2 linked regions of the Spinactinospora alkalitolerans genome follow. The protein of the gene in region 1 interacts with the protein of each later gene in a pairwise test. Links are inferred from orthologs where the notes say so. Each region holds a gene or a part of one and is shown in the gene's direction. Other genes may lie near its edges.

Region 1 (9,524 bases):
GAGGAGTACGGCCTGGACGCCCGCGCGTTCGCGGGCGTGAAGGTCGCGGCCGTGGGCGAGCAGACCGCCGCCGCGCTGCGCGCGTTCGGCGTCCAGCCCGACCTCACCCCGCCCGGCGACCGGCAGTCGGCCTCCGGCCTGGTCGAGGTCTGGCCGCCCTACGACGCCGAGCTCGACCCGATCGAGCGGGTGCTGCTGCCGCGCGCCGACATCGCGACCGAGGTCCTCGCCGCGGGGCTCGTCGACCTCGGCTGGGAGGTCGACGACGTCACCGCCTACCGCACCGTGCGCGCGGCCCCGCCGCCCGCCCCGATCCGCGAGGCCATCAAGGGCGGCGGCTTCGACGCGGTGCTGTTCACCTCCTCCTCCACGGTCCGCAACCTCGTCGGCATCGCGGGCAAGCCGCACAACACCACCGTCATCGCCGTGATCGGCCCGGAGACCGCGAAGACCGCCGAGGAGTTCGGCCTGCGGGTCGACGTCGTCGCGCCGAGAACCTCGGTTTCGGCACTCGCGGCCGCCCTTTCGGAGTACGGTGCGGCTCAGCGGGCCGCGGCCGTCGAGGCGGGCAAGCCGGTCCTGCGCCCCAGCCAGAAGCGGCGCGGCCGCAGACGCAAGACCCTGTGACCGGTCCGTTCGGCGCGCCTGCCCGACGACCCCGCCCCGATTGCTGTTTCCTCGTTCCCATCGACCTCGTCCGGCCGGGGATCTTCCCCGGTCCTTCCCAACCAGGGAGTAGCCAGTCATGACCGCCCGTTTCCCCGTGGCCCGGCCGCGCCGGCTGCGCAGCACGCCGGCGCTGCGGCGGCTGGTGGCCGAGACCCGGGTGCGCCCCGCCGACCTGATCCTGCCGCTGTTCGTCAAGGAGGGCATCGAGGCGCCCAATCCGGTGTCGTCCATGCCGGGCGTCGTCCAGCACACCCGCGAGAGCCTGCGCAAGGCCGCCCACGAGGCGGTCGAGGCAGGTGTCGGCGGCCTGATGCTGTTCGGCGTCCCCGAGGTCAAGGACGAGCGCGGCTCCGCGGCCGACGACCCCGCCGGCATCGTGCAGAAGGCGCTGCGCGACCTGTCGTCCGACCTCGGCGACGACATCGTGATCATGGCCGACCTGTGCCTGGACGAGTACACCTCGCACGGCCACTGCGGCCTGCTGACCCCATCCGGCGCGGTCGACAACGACGCGACGCTGGAGCGCTACGCCTCGATCGCCGTCGCCCAGGCCGCGGCCGGCGTGCAGGTGGTCGCGCCCAGCGGCATGATGGACGGCCAGGTCGCGGCCATCCGCGCCGCGCTGGACCGGGCCGGCTACACCGACGTCGCGATCCTCGCCTACGCGGCGAAGTACGCCTCGGCCTTCTACGGCCCGTTCCGCGAGGCCGCCGAGGGCGCCCCGCAGTTCGGCGACCGGACCGGCTACCAGCAGGACCCGGCCAACGCCCTGGAGTCGCTGCGCGAGGTCGAGCTGGACATCGCCGAGGGCGCCGACATGGTGATGGTCAAACCCGGCCTGGCCTACCTGGACGTCGTCGCGAAGGTCGCCGAGTCGGTCTACGTACCGGTCTCCGCCTACCAGGTGAGCGGCGAGTACGCGATGGTCGAGGCCGCAGCGCAGAACGGCTGGCTGGACCGCGACAGGGTCATCCTGGAGACCCTCACCGCCTATCGGAGGGCGGGGGCCCGCCAGATCCTCACCTACTGGGCCACCGAGGCGGCGCGACTGCTCCGGTAACGGGAACACCGCTTCCCGGTCGGGCCGAGGGTCGGGGTCGGGAGGCGCACCACCGACACCGACCCGCGGCACGACTGGAGGGGGCACCCATGGCCGACGTGATCAGCAGGCGCAGACGCCGACGTCAGACCACGAGCAGCATGCTCGACGCGGCGCTCGGCTACGGCGCGCTCGGCTGGCCGGTGTGCCGCGGCGCCGAACCCGCCCGGCGCGGCCCCCGCGCGTGCCTGTGCGACCGGCTGGGCTGTCCCGACCCCGGCGCGCACCCGATGTCGGCCGCATGGGGCATGGAGGCCACCACCGACCCCGAGACCATCACGCGGTGGTGGGCGGCCGCCCCCGATGCCAACATCATCCTGCCGACGGGCCGGGTCTTTGACGTCTTCGACGTCCCGGCCGGAGCGGGCGTGATGGCCCTGGCCCGCATGGGCCGCGCCGGGGTGCACGCCGGCCCGGTCGCCGCCGTGGACGCCCGGCGCTACCTCTTCTTCGTGGCCACCCGCTCGCCCGCCGACGAGGACGAGTGGTGGTCCTGCCACCTGGACTGCGTCCCCGAGACCATCACCGAGACGCCCGGCCTGCGCTGGCACTGCCGGGACAGCTACGTGCTCGCGCCGCCCTCGCTGCTGCCCTCGGGCAACCAGGCCGCCTGGATCCGCTCCCCGCACGACGGCGCCGACCCCGTCGACCTCCCCGACCCGATCCCCGTCCTCGACATCCTCGCCGACGCCTGCGAGGAGTTCATGCCCTGACCCGCGGTCACCGGCCGGGCAGGTCCAGCTTCTCCTCGCTCACCACGATGCCGTCGTCGTCGCTGTAGAGCCAGGTCTCGGGGGAGAACACCACGTTGCCGAAGGCCACGGGCACGTCCAGCGCGCCGGCCCCGGTCTTGGCCGACTTGCGGGGGTTGGAGCCCAGGGCCTTGACGCCCAGGTCCAGCTCGGCCAGCTCCGCGACGTCGCGCACCGCGCCGTGGACGACGACCCCGGCCCAGCCGTTCTCCGTCGCGGCCTTGGCGATCATGTCGCCCATCAGCGCCGAACGCAGGGAGCCCCCGCCGTCCACCACCAGCACCCAGCCCTCGCCCGGCTGGTTCAACTGCTCCTTGACCAGTGCGTTGTCCTCATGGCACTTGATCGTCGCGATCGGGCCGTGGAAGGCGCGCCGCCCGCCGAACTGGCGGAACTGCGTCTCGCAACTGGCCAGCACCTCCCCGTGGGCGTCGATCAGGTCAGCGGTGGCGAAGACAGCGGTCATGGCGGCTCCTCGACTCGTCAACGGGTGTTCCTCGGTCTCAAACTACTGATGGGACGCCGCGGGCCCGCGGCAGGGGCCACTCGCCGGGGACCCGGACGCCCCGCCGCACCGCGCCGCGCCGGAGTCGGCCCCGGCGCCCGGCGCCCGGTCCTTCCGGTAGCTGAGACACTGGTGACGTGGGTACTCATCAGACTTCAAGCGAGCTGTTCGAACGCGCCGGTGCGGTCGTCCCGGGGGGCGTGAACTCACCGGTCCGGGCTTTCGGGGCGGTGGGCGGCACGCCGCCGTTCATGGCGTCGGGCCGGGGGCCCTACCTCACCGACGTCGACGGCAACACCTACGTGGACCTCGTCTGCTCCTGGGGGCCGCTGATCCTCGGGCACGCGCACCCGGCCGTCGTCGAGGCGCTGGGCGCCGCCGTGGGCCGAGGGACGTCCTACGGCGCCCCCACGCCCGGTGAGGTGGAGCTGGCCGAGGAGATCGTCGCGCGCGCGCCGGTGGAGAAGGTGCGGCTGGTCAACTCCGGCACCGAGGCCACCATGTCGGCGATCCGGCTGGCCCGCGGGGCCACCGGCCGCAGCAAGGTGGTCAAGTTCGCCGGCAACTACCACGGCCACGTCGACGCCCTGCTGGCCGCGGCCGGATCGGGCGTGGCGACCTTCGCGCTGCCGGACTCGCCCGGCGTCACCGGGGCCGGTGCCGCCGACACCATCGTGCTCCCCTACAACGACGTCGCGGCCGTGGAGCGCGCGTTCGCCGAATCGGGGGACGAGATCGCCTGCGTCATCGCCGAGGCGTGCCCGGCGAACATGGGCGTCGTGCCGCCCAGGGACGGGTTCAACGGCAGGCTCAAGGAGATCGCCGCCCGGCACGGCGCGCTGCTGGTCCTGGACGAGGTCCTCACCGGCTTCCGGGTCGGTCCTTCGGGCTGGTTCGGTCTGGAGGGCGTCACCCCGGACCTCATGACGTTCGGCAAGGTCATGGGCGGCGGCCTGCCCGCGGCGGCGTTCGGCGGCCGCGCCGACCTGATGGAGCAGCTCACCCCGGGCGGCCCGGTCTACCAGGCGGGCACGCTGTCCGGTAACCCGCTGGCCACCGCCGCCGGCCTGGCGACGCTGCGCAACGCCACGCCCGAGGTCTACGACCGCATCGACGACGCGGCACAGCGGGTCTCGGCGGCCGTCGGCACCGAGCTGAACGCGGCCGGCGTGCCGCACCGCATCCAGCGCGGCGGCAGCCTGTTCACGGTGTTCTTCACCGACGCCGAGGTCACCGACTTCGACGGCGCCCGGGCGCAGAACACCGCCCGGTTCGCCGCGTTCTTCCACGCGATGCTGGACCAGGGCGTGTACCTGCCGCCGGCGGCGTTCGAGGCGTGGTTCCTCTCAGCGGCGCACGATGACGCCGCCCTCGACCGGGTGGTCTCGGCCCTGCCCCGAGCCGCCAAGGCCGCGGCCCAGGCCTGACCCATCCTCTGATCGGTGTTTGACGATCGGGTTCGCACGGGGGTTTGGCTGTCGCAGTACGCGTAGCGCCGGCGGCACAGTCGGCCCGGGCCCTGAAAGTTCCGCCACACCCCGCGAATGAGGTGGTGGCGGGCCGGAGTGGTGCGGGACGGTGCAGGAACGGTACCGAATTCCCTGGTCCACGGTTAAACGGTTCTTTAGCATAGGGGGATGCTGGACCTCGATCGGCTGCGCGCGCTCAACACGATCGCCGAATACGGCTCGGTGAGCGCCGCGGCCGATGTCCTCGGCATCACCACCTCGGCGGTCTCCCAGCAGATCGCGAAGCTGGAGCGCGAGACGTCGTCGCGGCTCCTGGAGCGCAGCGGGCGCGGCGTCCGGCTCACCGACGCCGCGCGGTTGCTGGTCCGCCACGCCGACCGCATCCTCGCGCTGGTGGCCGAGGCCGAGGCGGATCTGGAGGCGCAGCGGGGCAGCGTCATCGGCGAGATCCGGATCGGGACGTTCGCCACCGCGGCGCGCGGCCTCATGCCGCACGTCCTGCGCGACGTCGCCGGGCGGCACCCGCAACTGACCGTCCAACTGCACGAGGCCGACCCCAGGGCCTCGGTGCCGCAGGTGCTGCGCGGCGAGTTCGACCTCGCCGTGGTGCAGGACTGGCAGAACTCGCCGCTGCCGATCCCCGAGGGCCTGCAAAGGGCGCACCTGCTGGACGACCCCGCCGAGATCGCGCTGCCCGACTTCCACCCGCTGGCGGGGCGGGACTCGCTGGTCTTCACCGAGCTGGCCGAGGAGAAGTGGATCGGGGCGCCGCCGGGCGACATCTGCCACGCCTGGCTGGCCGGTACGCTGCGGCACGGCGGCGTGGAGCCCGAGATCGCGCACTACGCGTCGGAGTACCCGACCCAGCTCGCGCTCGTCGCGGCCGGCATCGGCATCGCCGTGCTGCCCCGGCTCGGCCGGGACCTGCTCCCGCCCGGGGTGCTGACGATCCCGGTCCGCCCGACCCTGGTGCGCCAGCTCTACGCGGTGTGGCGGACCGAGGCCGGCCGCCGCCCGGCCGTGCAGGCCATGGTGACGGCGCTGCGCGCCGCCGCGGTCGGTACGGTTGAAGAGACACAGGTGACATATCTCCCGCCACCGGCGCACGGGCCCAACGGCGGGAGGTAACCGGAAGGGAAGCGACCCGTACGATGTCCACGACCACCGTCGTCCACCTGATGCGGCATGGCGAAGTGCACAACCCCGCAGGGGTCCTCTACGGGCGGCTGCCCGAATTCCACCTCAGCGAACGCGGGCACCAGATGGCCGAACTCGCCGCCAAGTGGCTCTCGGATCGGGACGTCGCGGTGCTCTACTCGTCGCCGCTGGAACGCGCACAGGAGACCGCCGAGCCGATGTCGGAGGGGTTCGGCCTGCCGGTCCACCTGGACGAGCGGCTCATCGAGGCCGGCAACAGCTTCCAGGGCAAGCCGTTCAACTCGCGTTCGGTGATCGACCCGCGGACGTGGCGGCGGCTGTACAACCCCTTCCAGCCCTCGTGGGGCGAGCCCTACACCGCGATCGTGGCCCGCATGGTCGAGATCGTCAAAGAGGTCCGCAGGGAGGCATGGGGCCACGAGGCGGCCTGCGTCAGCCACCAGCTGCCCATCTGGATGGCGCGGCGCGCCGCCGAGGGCCAGCGGCTGTGGCACCGGCCCGACCGGCGCCAGTGCAACCTCGCCAGCGTCACGTCGCTGACCTTCGAGGACCACAGGCTGGTCAGCGTCGGCTACAGCGAGCCGGCCGCCGAGCTCTACACCAGGGGCCGCAGCGTTCCGGGAGCCTAGACCGACCCTCGCGGCGGGCCGGACACGGGCGCCGCTCCGCGTGCGTGCGTTCGTCGGCTTGGGGGAGAGGGTAGGCTAGCTCGTTGGGTGCTGTTTCTGTCTGCTGAAACGCGCGCCCCCCACGTGCCGTGCCGCGTTCCGAGTGGGGACGCGCCGCCGCACCCGCAGGACGGCGAGACGAGCTCCCAGCTCAACCGTTTCCGCCGTCATGTCTCCTTTGATCGTGTGCAAGAGGTGATCCCATGGGTTCCGTCATCAAGAAGCGCCGCAAGCGCATGGCCAAGAAGAAGCACCGCAAGCTGCTCAAGAAGACCCGCATCGCGCGGCGCAACAAGAAGTAGGCCCGTCTCTCCGCCGACGTGTGCGGGCCGAGGCGGTCCGCGGCCGACGCGGAGACACCCCTCTTGTCCGTCCCGCCTAAGGAGGCGTGTCGATATGGCCCGCGTCGTGCTCGTCACCGGGGTCTCCCGCTACCTGGGGGCCCGGGTCGCGAACACCTTGCAGGCCGATCCCGGCATCGATCGGGTCATCGGCGTGGACTCCGCCCCGCCCCGGCACCCGCTGGGACGGACGGAGTTCGTCCAGGCCGACCTGCACGACGGCAGCGTGAACACGGTCGTCCGCGACTCGGGCGCCGATACGGTTCTCCACCTGAGTCTGGTCGCGACGCCAGAGAGCGCGGGCGGCCGGGCGGCGATGAAGGAGAACAACGTCCTCGGCGCCATGCAGGTGCTCGCCGCCTGCCAGAGCTCCGGCACCGTCCGCCGCCTCGTCGTCCGCTCCACCGCCGCGGTCTACGGATCCTCCTCGTGCGACCCCGCCCTCTACACCGAGGACCAGGAGGCGCGCGAGACCCCGCGTTCGGGTTTCGCCAAGGACGCCATCGAGCTGGAGCGCCACGTGCGCGGCCTGGCGCGGCGGCGGCCGGACCTCTCCATCGCCGTCCTGCGGTTCGCCAACCTCATGGGGCCGGAGGTCGAGACGCCGCTGACCAGCTACTTCGGTCTCAAGGTCGTGCCCACGGTGATGGGCTACGACCCGCGGATGCAGTTCATCCACGAGGACGACGGCGTGGAGGCCATCCGCCGGATGGCCGACAGCGACGGCGAGGGCGTCTTCAACGTCGCGGCCCCCGGCGCCATGCCGCTCTCCCAGTGCCTGCGCAGGGCCGGCCGGCCGGAGGTGCCGGTGCCCGCGCGCGGCCTGCGCGTGCTGGGCGGCCTGGCGCGTCGGGGTCGGCTCGACTACTCGCCGGACCAGCTGCGGCTGCTCTGCTACGGCCGTGTGCTCGACTCCAGCAAGCTGGAGCGCGCGCTGGACTGGGCGCCCAGCTACACCTCGCAGGAGGCGTTCGACTCCTACGTCACGCACCGCGCCTCCAGCCACGCGGGGCTCCTGGGCCAGATGACGCACCGCGTGCGCACCGCCGTCAGCCGCTGACGTCGCTCTCCCGACTCACGGGACTAGAGCGGGCGGCGGCGGCGCACCATGCTCACTGCGACGCCCCCGGCGAGCGCCCCGGCCACCGCGGCGGGCACGCCCACACGCAGCGCCCTGCGGTGCCTGCGGAACTCGTGCACGGGCCAACCGTGCGCCGCGGCGTGCTCCTGGAGGTCGTCGTCGGGGTTGACGGCGTTGGGGTGCCCCACGATCGACAGCAGCGGCAGGTCGTTGTAGGAGTCGCTGTAAGCCGTACAGCCGCTCAGGTCCAGGCCCTCGTGCTCGGCCAGCGCCCGGATCGCCTCGGCCTTGGCCGGGCCGTGCAGCAGGTCGCCGACCAGTCGGCCCGTGTAGACGCCGTCCACCGACTCCGCGACGGTGCCGAGGGCCCCGGTGAGCCCCAGCCGCCGCTTGATGATGTCGGCCAGCTCCACGGGCGTCGCCGTGACCAGCCAGACGCGCTGCCCGGCGCTGAGATGGCGCCGGACCAGGACGCGCGCGCCCTCCCAGATCCGGTCGGCCATCGTGTCGTCGTAGATCTCCTCGCACAGCGAAACGAGGTCGTCGACCTTGTGCCCGGCCACGAAGGCCAGGGCGGCCTCGCGCGCGGCGTTGATGTGGTCGGGCTGCTCCGCGCCGCTGACCCGGAACACCATCTGCCCCCACGCGAACCGCATCAGGTCCCGCGTGGTGAAGAGGTCACGTGCCGCCAGGCCGCGGGCGAAGTGGTAGATCGACGCACCCCGCATAAGGGTGTTGTCGACGTCGAAGAAGGCCGCGGACCCGCCGGGCGCCGGCGCGGCCTCGGCGTCCAGCATGGCTTCGGCGGCCGCGGCGGCCGCCTCTCCCGCGAGGGCGGCACGGCCGTGGTCGCGGCGGAGATGACTCCACATGTTTCGAGCCTAAGGCCCGTGGGGAGGGGGACCGCGCGTCGGCGAAGAGCCGGTGATGCCAGTGAGGTAACTCACATCTCAATTCGGGCGCGAGGCTCAGTACAGCGGGATCACGCCGTTCCGGGACAGGACTTTCCTCGCCGCGTGCGCGTTCCAGCCCAGAAGTGCAGCATCATTATCGGGATGGTCGAGGTAGGACTGGCTTTTGTCTGCGCCCTGGTGGCTTGGAGCGCCACCGCGGCGCTCAGCGCGCGTTGTTACCGGAACCCGCAGTTGTACGCGGGGGTGTGGGTCGCCTCAGGGGTGAGCGTCACGATCGCGCTCAGCGCGGCGTTCCCCGGCGCCCTGCTGGACTTCTCCGGGGTCACGTTCCGAATCTTCCAGATCGGCGTCGGCCTGCTCGGGCCGCTGCTACTGGGCTGGGGCGCCGTCGAGTACGCGGTGAGGTCGGCGCGGGCGCGCTTCGGCGTCCGGCTGGCCGTGCTCACCCTGACGATCGTGCCGCTGGTCGTCCTCCTCATCGACAGGCTGAGGGGGCGCTACAGCGGCAGCTACCCCGCCGCCGGCGACCACTACGACGTGATCCCCATGTTCGCGCTGGGGCTGGTGCACGCGTTCGCCGCCGGCGCACTCATCGCGTGTGCGATCGTGGTGCTGCGGCGGATGCGCGACCGGCCGCGGATCGCGCGGCACGAACTGGGGGTCCTCGGACTCGCCGCCGGCGCCGTGCTGCTGGAGGTCCTCGTCAGCAGGTTCGGCCTGGGCATCCTCGGACAGTTGATGCTGGTCGGCGCGGTCGCCTGCCTGTGGACCGCGGGCCTGCGGGCCGCCGATCCGCCGAGGGAGCGCCGGGGCCGCCGCCGCGGCGGCCGCCGCGCGCGCGATCCCCGCGACGACGATCCCGAACCCG
Region 2 (9,672 bases), 2.5 Mb from region 1 along the record:
GCACGTCGAGGAAGATGTTGGGGCGGTCGAAGCCGCGGACGACCTCGACGGCGCCGCGCATGCCCAGGCGCTCGGTGATCTCGGCGCGCACCGGCGGCGCGGCGGTGGCGGTGAGGGCGAGCACCACCGGATGGCCGAGCCGTTCGACCACGCTCCCCAGTCGCAGGTAGTCGGGCCGGAAGTCGTGCCCCCACGCCGAGATGCAGTGGGCCTCGTCCACCACGAACAGCCGGGGGGCGGCGGCGCGCACCTCCTCCAGCACGTCGTGGCGGTCGAGCTGCTCCGGGGCCATGAGGACGAAGCAGGTCGCGCCCGACCCCAGCTTCGCGTACGCCTCGCCGCGCTCCCGCGCCGACGTGGCGGAGTTGAGGCCGTGGGCGTCGAGGCCGTGCCGCCGCGCCGCCTCGACCTGGTCGTGCTGCAGCGACACCAGCGGCGAGACGATGACGGTCGCGCCCCCGAGCATCCATCCGGCGACCTGGTGGATCGCCGACTTCCCTCCGCCGCTCGCCAGCACGGCGAGGGTGTCGCGCCCGTCCAGCAGCGCCTCGATCGCCGGCAGTTGCCCGGGGAGCAGCTCCCGCACCCCCAGGAGCCGCCGCAGGGCCGCGCGGATCCGCTTCTCCGACACCGCTTCTCCTCTCGATGGCCGCCGCCGTCTCCCCGGCCGTGCCCCGCTCCGCCGTGCGCGGCGGGGTGCGCCCGCCCGGCCGCTCACGGACGGGGGGACGTCCGGGTCCACCGGCGCCTGGACCTGTTCGGGCTCGCCGCGGCCGAGCACTTGGGGCACACGCGCACGACCCGGTCGGCCGCGCCGCCGGACTCGGGAAGCACGTCCTCCCAGGCGACGTGGTGGAACCGCCGCAGCCGGGAACGGCTCAGCGCCAGGCCGCAGACGGTCTGGTTGGTGCCCGGGTGCCAGGCGTGCACCTCCCCGGCCGGCAGACGCACCCCGTCGTCGTCGGTCCATTCCCCCGATGCCGCGACCGAGGCGGCACCGCGTGCTCCCATGTCGCCGCGCCCCTTTCCGTCTCCGCCGGCCCCTGCGCGGGCGGATCGCCCGCTGAGCCGGGACGACCCCGAGAACGAGGGCACCTGCCCGCCGAGGGCGCGGCCAAACGCCCACCGGACGCGGTCGTCCGCGGTAGCGCCGTGGCCGCCATGAGCAGTGCGCAACACGCGGGCGGCGCCGCGGCGCCGCGGGAGGGGCGGCCCGGTCGGCCGCTCCTCAGCCGCCCATGGTGCCCACCGCCGCGTCGAGCCGCCGGGCCAGCGCCTCGACGTCCTCCTGCGACACCGGGCGCTGCTCGTCGCCGGTGTCCAGCTCCTCCGCGCTCACCACCCGCAACGCCCCCTGGTAGGGCGGCCCGCCGAGCGCCGACTCCGGCACGACGTCGGCCGAGCCCTCGTGCACGATGAGCACGGGGTCGGGATCGGCCGAGTTCAGCAGTCGGCTGACGTGCTCGGCGCGGATGATCGCCATGGTCGACTCCTCCTCTGAGCGGGGTCCCGGCCGCGGCGCCGGCCGGCCGTGGCGGTGCGGCTACCCCGCGGCCCCGGCTTCACACCCGCCCGGCCGGTCACTCGACGATGATCACCTCCAGCGTGCGGGGGCCGTGCACGCCCTCCACGCGGTCGAGCTCGATGTCGCTGGTGGCCGAGGGGCCGCTGATCCAGGTGAGCGGTCGGCGCGGGTCGAGGCGCGCAACGGCCTCGGGGACGCCGGCGACGACCTGGTCGGCGCGCACCACGCACAGGTGGTAGTCCGGGATGAGGGTGACGGCGCGGCGGCCCTGTCCGGCGCCGCCGTCGAGCACGATGGTGCCGGTCTCGGCGATCGCCACGGCGCAGCCGGTGATCACGCCGTCGACCGCGTCGAGTTCGTCGATGTCGAGCTCGTCGCCGGCCACGGTCCTCGTGGCGGTCTGCGACGTCCAGTCGGCGGGCAGGTCGGCGGGCACCACCACCCGGTGGGTGTTGCGCCAGGCCATCGCCGAGGCGACCGCGGCGGGCAGGTCCGCCGCGCCGACCCGGTGCACGACGGCCTTGTAGTCCTCCAGCCGGTCGACCAGCAGCCCGATCGGCTCGCCCTGGTCGTGCGAGCGGGCGTAGTCGTCGGGGACGGTGACGTCCTCGGGCTTCTCGTCGCGGGGGACGTCGGCCAGGGCCGCGCGGACGCGGGCGAGGACGTGTTCCCTGGAGGCGCTCACCGCCGCCCACCCCTCTTCTTCCGCTCGTTCCGCCCGGGCGCGCCGCTTTCGCGCCTGCGCCACTGGTCGCGGAAGGACTCGGCGGGGATGTCGGGGACGTCGCGGGTGTCGGTCCAGGCGGCTCCCGGGCCGGGCAGGCGGCGGGGGACGAGGCCGCGGGCCTTGGCCGCCGCGCGCTGGGCGAGGGTGAGGCGGCGCCGGTCCTCCAGCACCCATCCCGCGGCGGCCATGGCGGTGCGCTCGGCGGCGTGGCCCCCGCCCTCGGTGACGCGTTCGCGCAGGTGCACGAGGACCTCGGGGATGTCGATGGCGACGGGGCAGACCTCGTAGCACGCCCCGCACAGCGAAGAGGCGTACGGCAGGGACGCGTCGATCTCGGAGGCGGTGCCGCGCAGTTGCGGGGTGAGGATCGCGCCGATGGGGCCGGGGTAGACCGACCCGTAGGCGTGGCCGCCGGTGCGCTCGTAGACCGGGCAGATGTTGAGGCAGGCCGAGCAGCGGATGCAGCGCAGCGCCTGGCGGCCCACCTGGTCGGCGAGTGTGTCGGTGCGGCCGTTGTCCAGCAGCACCAGGTGGAACTCCTGGGGTCCGTCGCCGGGGGTGACGCCGGTCCAGGTGGAGGTGTAGGGGTTCATCCGCTCGCCGGTGGAGGAGCGCGGCAGCAGTTGCAGGAACACCTCCAGGTCGGCCCAGGTGGGCACGATCTTCTCGATGCCCACCACCGAGATCAGGGTCTCGGGCAGGGTCAGGCACATCCGGCCGTTGCCCTCGGACTCCAGCACCACCATCGTGCCGGTGTCGGCGACGGCGAAGTTCGCGCCGGAGACGGCGACCCGGGTGGTCAGGAACTTCTCCCGCAGGTGGGTCCGCGCCGCCTCGGCCAGCGCGCGCGGATCGTCGGTGAGGCCGTCGGGCGCGGGCACCCCCCACTCGGCCATCTTGGCGCGGAAGATCTCGCGGATCTCGGAGCGGTTGCGGTGGATCGCCGGCACCAGGATGTGGGAGGGGGTGTCGTCGCCGAGCTGCACGATCAGCTCGGCCAGGTCGGTCTCGTAGGCGGTGATGCCGGCCTCGGCCAGCGCCTCGTTCAGCTCGATCTCCTGGGTGGCCATCGACTTGACCTTGACCACCTCGTCGTGCCCGGTGGCGCGCACCAGGTCGGTGACGACGGCGTTGGCCTCGGCGGCGTCGGCGGCCCAGTGCACGGTCCCCCCGGCCGCGGTGACCGCCTCCTCCAGGCGCTCCAGGTAGGTGTCCAGGTGGCGCAGCGTGCGGTTCTTGATCGCCGCGCCGGCCGCGCGCAGCCCGGCCCAGTCGTCGAGCTCCTCCACCACCGCGGCCCGCTTGTCGCGGATGGTGCGAGTGGCCTTGCGCAGGTTGTGCCGCAACTGGGCGTCGCCGGTGGCGGCGCGCGCGGCCTCGGGGAAGGCCGGCATGCCCATGAACGTCGCGCTCATCGCGCCTCCTCCTCGCGTTGGTCCTCGGGTCGGCGGACCGGCGGTGCCTGGGTCGGGTTCACGGTGACGCGGGCTCCTCTTCGGTGGAGGCCAGGATCTCGGCCAGGTGCAGGACCTGCACGCCGGCCCGCTGGCGGCTCAGCGTGCCGCCGATGTGCATCAGGCAGGAGTTGTCCACCGCGCACAGCACCTCGGCGCCGGTGTGGGCGACGTGGCGCGCCTTGTCCGAGCCCATCGCCGCCGAGACCGCGGCGTTCTTCACCGCGAACGTGCCGCCGAACCCGCAGCACTCCGCGGCGCCCTCCAGCTCCACCAGCTCCAGTCCCCGCACCGCCCTGAGCAGGCGCTGCGGCCGGTCGCCCAGTCTGAGCAGCCGCAACCCGTGGCAGGTGGGGTGGTAGGTGACGGTGTGCGGGAAGTAGGCGCCCACGTCGGTCACCTCCAGCACGTCGACCAGCAGTTCCGACAGGTCCAGGACCCTGGGCGCGACCTCGGCCACCGCGGCCTCCAGCCGGCTGCCCGGTTCGCCCAGGCGGGGGTAGTTGTCGCGCACCATGCCCGCGCAGGAGCCCGACGGGGCCAGGACCACGTCGGCGTCGGCGAAGGTCCGCACGAACCCGACCGCGAGCCTCTGGGCCTCGCGGCGGTAGCCGGTGTTGTAGTGCATCTGGCCGCAGCAGGTCTGGGCCTCGGGGAACACCACCTCGTGCCCCAGCCGCTCCAGCAGCCGCACCACCGCCCACCCCGTCCGGGGGAACAGGGTGTCGTTGACGCACGTGATGAACAGTGCGATTCGCATGCGCTTCCTCGTTTCCAGCGGCCGGCGCGGGCGCGGGCTCTGGAGATGCCGTCCTGTGCTGGGCCCGACGTCACGACCGTACGCGTCCGCTCGTGGCGGTGCTCCTTATTTAACCGTTTCAATAAGTTGTGTCGCCGCTGTCCGTCACGACCGCGGGTTCATTGGTCCGATCACCACCGTGCTCGCGTGCCGCTCGATCGCATTCCACCGCGCTTTCTGCGATGTTGACCGGGTGGCATGCGACAATTGGTCCGACCACTTCTACGCTGACGGGTGGGACAGTGTCAAGGCACCGAGGTGCGGGAGTGCGCAGGGCGGACTGCCAGGATGGGGGACCGGCCCCCGCCGGCTCCCGCCGCGCTGACAATGAGAGGAGCGCCCGTGGTCACTCCTGATGGCCGGCGGCCCGCCGCGCCGCCCGGAGCGGAGCGCACGCCCGTGACGCAGCGGGCGATCGAGCGGATCAAGGCGATGATCGCCGAGGGCGCGCTGCGGCCGGGCCAGCGGCTGCCGACCGAGCGGGAGCTCTCGGCCGAACTGGGGCTCTCGCGCAGCTCGATGCGCGAGGCGCTCCGCGCGCTGACCACCCTCGGGGTGCTGGAGGCCAGGCACGGCGCCGGCGTCTACGTCACCGCGCTGCGCCCGCGCGACCTGCTGGAGACGTTCTCCGTGCTGGCCGAGGTCTCGCGCGGACAGACGCTGGTGGAGGTGCTGCAGGTCCGGCGCATGCTGGAGCCCGCGGCCACCGCGCTGGCCGCCGCGCGGGCCGACGACGCGCAGCTGGACCGGATCGGCGCGCTCCTGGACCGCATCGACCAGGGCGGCAGCGTCGGGGAGACGGTCGCCGCCGACCTCACCTTCCACCAGGCCATCGTGGAGATCACCGGCAACGCCACGCTGGCCGCGGTCAACGACGGCCTGTCCTCGCGGACCTTCAACGCCCGGGTCTGGCGCGGCCACCGCGAGGCCGGTGTGACGGCGCGGCTGCGCCGGGACCACGAGCGCATCCACCGGGCGCTGCTGGCCCGCGACCCCGACGCCGCCCGCGCCGCCGCGACGATGCACGTCCTGGAGGTCGAGAACTGGCTGTGCGCCCACCTCGACGACTTCGACTGAGGATCACCGGCATCAGCCGCCCGCGCCGGGGTAGCCGCCACCCGAGCCCGCCGGAGAAACGCCGGTTCGGGCCGACACCCGGGAGGAGTTGGGACGACCATGCCAAGACTCGCGCGCACCCTCGGCCTGGTGACCGCCGGTTACAGCGCCGCCATCACGGTGCGGCCGGAGCTGCTGGCCCGCCCGTGCGGCCTCGTCGCCGGCGACGGGCGCGCTCCTGCGCCGGTGCGCACGCTGATCTCGGCGATCGGCGTGCGCGACACCGCGATCGGCCTGGCGATGGCGCTGGCCCCCGAAGGACGCCCGCTGCGGGTGGCGATCGCGGCGCGGGTGGCCGCCGACGCCGGGGACGCGGTGGTCTTCGGCCTGGGCCTGCCCGACCGCGGCGCCCGCCGCAAGGTCGCGGCCTTCGCCTCGGCCTGGGCCGGCCTGTGCGCGTTCAGCGCGCGGTGACGCCCGGACGCGTCCGGCGCCCGGACCGGGGAGGGCCGGGCCGCGGCGCGCCCCGCGTCAGATGTGGTCGCGGGGGACCGCGGCGGTCCAGTTGCGCGAGGCCACCCGTTCCTGCCCCTCGTAGGCGTCGAGCTGGGCGTGCAGGTGGAACTCCTTGGCGTCGGAGGTCAGCACGGTCCTGGTGACCGTCCGCACGTCCCAGTCGCCGCGGGTGAAACGCATCGTCCACTCCGCTTCGCCGCAGACCGAGTCGAAGTCGTCGGCCACCCACGAGTAGGTCTCGTAGGCCCGGCGCGCGACGTCGAGGCCGATGTCGTCGAAGCGGACGGTGCCCAGGTCCTTGACCACGTCCAGCGACGACCGGTAGCCGACGAGGTCCCGGGTGACCTCCCAGCGCTCCTCGCCGGGCCGGGTCTGCACCGTGGTGATGGGCGGCGACCCCTCGGGCTCCTCGAAGGGGACCGGCGCGACCTCGTCGGCCTCCCCGGTCGGGCGGACCGGCAGCACGACGTCGGTCCCCTCCCCGAGGAAGACCGTCAGCAGCACGGGCTCGGGCGGCGGCCAGGCCAGCGGCCAGTACGACGTCGAGAGCGAGATGCGGATCCGGTGCCCGGCGGGGAACGCCTGCGCCACGCCGTTGAGTCGCACGGCCGCCCGGTAGCGCTCGCCGGGGACCAGCGCCTCGGGGGTGTCGTGCCCGCTGACGTGGGTGAGGTTGAGCAGGCCGTAGGTCACGCGGGTGGCCTTGCCGTCCGGCGCGATGTCGGACAGCCGCACGGCGACCATGGCCACGGGCCGGTCCGAGGCGAACTCCAGGTTCACCACCGGCGCCCCGAGGATCTCGCAGCGCTCGGGGAGCGGGCCGCTGTCGAAGACCATCGAGCCGCCGTCCTCCTCGCGCTGGTCGTAGGGCAGGTCCGGCGGCGCGTTGTAGGAGCACCACTTCCCGGCGAACCGGCCCACCGACAGCGGCGACTGCAGCGTCAGCTCCATGGGCTCCACGGTCTCGCCGGGCTCGGCGATGCGGTGCCGGCCCAGCGGGTGGTGCCGGAGCTCGATGTGCGGGGAGGGCCACTCGGGCTCGCCCACCCAGCGGCCGGGCCGTTCGGCGTAGGCGGTGGAGGGCGGGGCGCTCTCCTGCATCCAGCTCCGCAGCATCGGGTCGTCCATGATGTTGTTGTCGGCGTCCTTGAGCCAGCGGTCCCACCAGCGCACCACCTGCTGCAGGAAGCCGATGGCCGGACCCGGCTGGCCCAGGTGCGGGTACTTGTGCGACCAGGGGCCGATCAGTCCCAGCCGGGGCACGTCCAGCCCCTCCATCAGCCGGAAGACGGCGTTGGAGTAGCCGTCGGCCCAGCCGCTCACCGCCATCACCGGCACCCGGATGGCCGACATGTCCTCGCACACCGACCCGTGCCGCCAGTAGTCGTCGCGGCGCTGGTGGCTCAGCCAGGTCTGCAGCCACAGTCCGCTGCCCTCCAGCCGCTCGTGCCACATCTCGCGCCAGTGCTCTCCCACCAGGGCCGGGTCCGGCGGGCAGGAGGTGTAGGCGAACATCGTCGAGGCCCAGGACAGGTTGTCGCTGAGCAGGCAGCCGCCCATGTAGTGCACGTCGTCGGCGTAGCGGTCGTCGGTGGAGGCGACCGTGACGATCGCGCCGAGGCTCTCGGGCCGCCTGGCCGCCACCTGCAGCGCGTTGAACCCGCCCCAGGAGATGCCCATCATGGCGGTGCGGCCGCTGCACCACGGCTGGTCGGCCAGCCAGGCCAGCACCTCCTCGGCGTCGCACAGCTCCTGCTCCAGGTACTCGTCGGTCAGCACCCCTTCGGAGTCGCCGCTGCCGCGCAGGTCCACCCGCGCGCACGCGTAGCCGTGCCCGGCCATGTAGGGGTGGTGGATGGAGTCGCGCTTGGCGGTGAGGTCGCGCTTGCGGTAGGGGATGAACTCCAGCACCGCCGGCACCGGGTCGTCGTCGGAGGAGACCGGCCGCCAGATCCTTGCGGCCAGCCGGGTCCCGTCCGACATGGGGATCCACAGGTGCTCGTCCTCCCGGACGGCGTTGGGCAGGGAGGTGACCGTGCGCATGAGCGCCCTCCTACTCGTCGATGTCGTCGATCTCGAACGGCAGCGCGGCCACGCACCGCTCGTACTTGTCCCGCAGCTCCTCCTCGTCCGCGGCGCCGACGAAGATCTGGGCGAGCTCGTAGCTGTAGCTGTCCTGCCCGGGCAGGTCCGACAGCCGCCCGCCCTCCTCGGCCACGATCTTGGCGGTCACGCCCGCGGTCTCCAGCTCCATGCGGGCCAGGTCCTGTTCGTCGGGGACGCGGCGCACCAGGCCGTCGTCGAAGCGGCGCAGGAACCACTTGGCCGCGACGCCGTAGGCGCCCTCGCCGTGGCGCAGCTCGGGGTCACGGCCCAGGGCCAGCCGCACCTCGCACTCGTGGTTGGGGGTGCCGTCGACGTACTCGAACAGATGGGCGTGCGACTGGGAGTGCCGCGGGTTGACCTCCAGGAGGTTGACCGCGCCCGTCTCGGGGTCCCAGAAGAACTCGATGTTGAAGGTCACCGAGTCCAGGCCGATCTGGCGCACGACCCGCTCGGAGATGTCGATCAGGCGGCCGGTGACCTCGCCGGGCAGCCGCGAGGGGTACTGGTAGCGCAGGAAGCTGGAGGTGCCGGGGTAGACCAGGGAGTCGATCACCCCGTAGGCGCGCACCTCGCCGTTGCGGCTGTAGCCCTCGACGGTCACCTGCTCGCCGCCGACCTCCTCTTCGGCCAGGCACGCCTGCCCGCCGCCGCGCACGACCTCCGGCGGCGGGTCGACCCGGTCCAGGACGAAGTCGAAGGGTTCGCCGATGCGCCCGATGCCCTCGCGGATCTCGGCCATGGCCTCGGTGAACTCGCCGTCGTCGGTCACCCGGAACGCCAGTTCGGAGGAGAAGGACTTCACGGGCTTGAGCCACATGGGGTAGTGCAGGTGCTCCGGCGGTGCGGTGGCGTCGAGCTCGACCTCGGCGAAGCCGGGCAGCTCGTCGATGACCTTGCGCTGCTCCAGCCTGCTCCAGTACTTGTGCTCGCACTTGACCACCGACTCCAGGGTGGCCGAGGGCAGCCCGAAGCGCCCGCACAGGATGGGCACCATGGAGCTCACCGGGAAGTCCCAGTAGCCCATGATCGCGTCGACCGAGCCGTCGAAGGCCTCCAGTTGCGCCTGCGCGTGCTCCAGGAGCTCCGGCATCCGGATGTTCTCCTGGCGCTGCAGTTCGTCGATGCTCAGCAGCGGGTGGAACCGGTACTGGGCGAGGTGGGGCAGGCTGTGCAGCGTCTGCCGATTGTGCTCGTCCAGACCAAGGACGAAGATGTTCTCGGTCACGGTGCCCCCCTTGATCATCTGCTGCTGTGGCACTACCCCGCTGAGCGGTTTTAGACGTCCCGACGCGCAGGGAAAGGGCGTGCTGCCTGAACAGGAAGGGATCGTCCCCTCTGACCCGGGAGAGGCCGCGGGAGCGCTACGGACCGCCGGTCGCCGACCTCGAGCCGAACCCGGGCCCTTGGGGGCACTGCCGCCCCGCGCCGAGGAGTGAGCGCCCGGCGCACCGAGCCGCTGGTTCGGTGCGCATCGCAGACGGCGTTCGGC

Evidence for each region.
Region 2: the proteins of hemL (region 1) and HDA32_RS12020 interact in binary tests that used the Escherichia coli proteins (3 or more experiments, as listed by UniProt). The link is inferred for Spinactinospora alkalitolerans from one-to-one orthologs.

The regions. Positions count from the first base shown.
Region 1 is NZ_JACCCC010000001.1:196,884-206,407, forward strand. The notes cover bases 2,483-5,307. They hold hemL (glutamate-1-semialdehyde 2,1-aminomutase), read left to right. Parts: upstream 2,483-3,162; coding sequence 3,163-4,452; downstream 4,453-5,307. Other genes in these bases: rraA (ribonuclease E activity regulator RraA), read right to left, coding at 2,489-2,986; HDA32_RS01040 (LysR family transcriptional regulator), read left to right, coding at 4,663-5,307. Also shown: HDA32_RS01015 (bifunctional uroporphyrinogen-III C-methyltransferase/uroporphyrinogen-III synthase), read left to right, coding at 1-627; hemB (porphobilinogen synthase), read left to right, coding at 746-1,729; HDA32_RS01025 (bifunctional DNA primase/polymerase), read left to right, coding at 1,819-2,481; more of HDA32_RS01040, read left to right, coding at 5,308-5,622; HDA32_RS01045 (histidine phosphatase family protein), read left to right, coding at 5,646-6,281; HDA32_RS01050 (30S ribosomal protein bS22), read left to right, coding at 6,524-6,622; HDA32_RS01055 (NAD-dependent epimerase/dehydratase family protein), read left to right, coding at 6,717-7,721; HDA32_RS01060 (HAD family hydrolase), read right to left, coding at 7,745-8,539; HDA32_RS01065 (putative quinol monooxygenase), read left to right, coding at 8,798-9,524. UniProt on the Escherichia coli protein: Aminomutase that catalyzes the transfer of the amine group on carbon 2 of glutamate 1-semialdehyde to the adjacent carbon 1 to form 5-aminolevulinate.
Region 2 is NZ_JACCCC010000001.1:2,724,905-2,734,576, forward strand. What follows is about bases 3,742-6,714. They hold HDA32_RS12020 (FadR/GntR family transcriptional regulator), read left to right. Parts: upstream 3,742-4,847; coding sequence 4,848-5,582; downstream 5,583-6,714. Other genes in these bases: HDA32_RS12015 ((Fe-S)-binding protein), read right to left, coding at 3,742-4,466; HDA32_RS12025 (hypothetical protein), read left to right, coding at 5,682-6,035; HDA32_RS12030 (CocE/NonD family hydrolase), read right to left, coding at 6,093-6,714. In the rest of the region: HDA32_RS11990 (RecQ family ATP-dependent DNA helicase), read right to left, coding at 1-631; HDA32_RS30610 (hypothetical protein), read right to left, coding at 715-1,011; HDA32_RS12000 (hypothetical protein), read right to left, coding at 1,229-1,483; HDA32_RS12005 (LutC/YkgG family protein), read right to left, coding at 1,581-2,210; HDA32_RS12010 (lactate utilization protein B), read right to left, coding at 2,207-3,667; more of HDA32_RS12015, read right to left, coding at 3,726-3,741; more of HDA32_RS12030, read right to left, coding at 6,715-8,120; HDA32_RS12035 (ATP-grasp domain-containing protein), read right to left, coding at 8,131-9,408. UniProt on the Escherichia coli protein: Transcriptional activator of the glcDEFGB operon which is associated with glycolate utilization, and encodes malate synthase G and the genes needed for glycolate oxidase activity. Also negatively regulates the transcription of its own gene.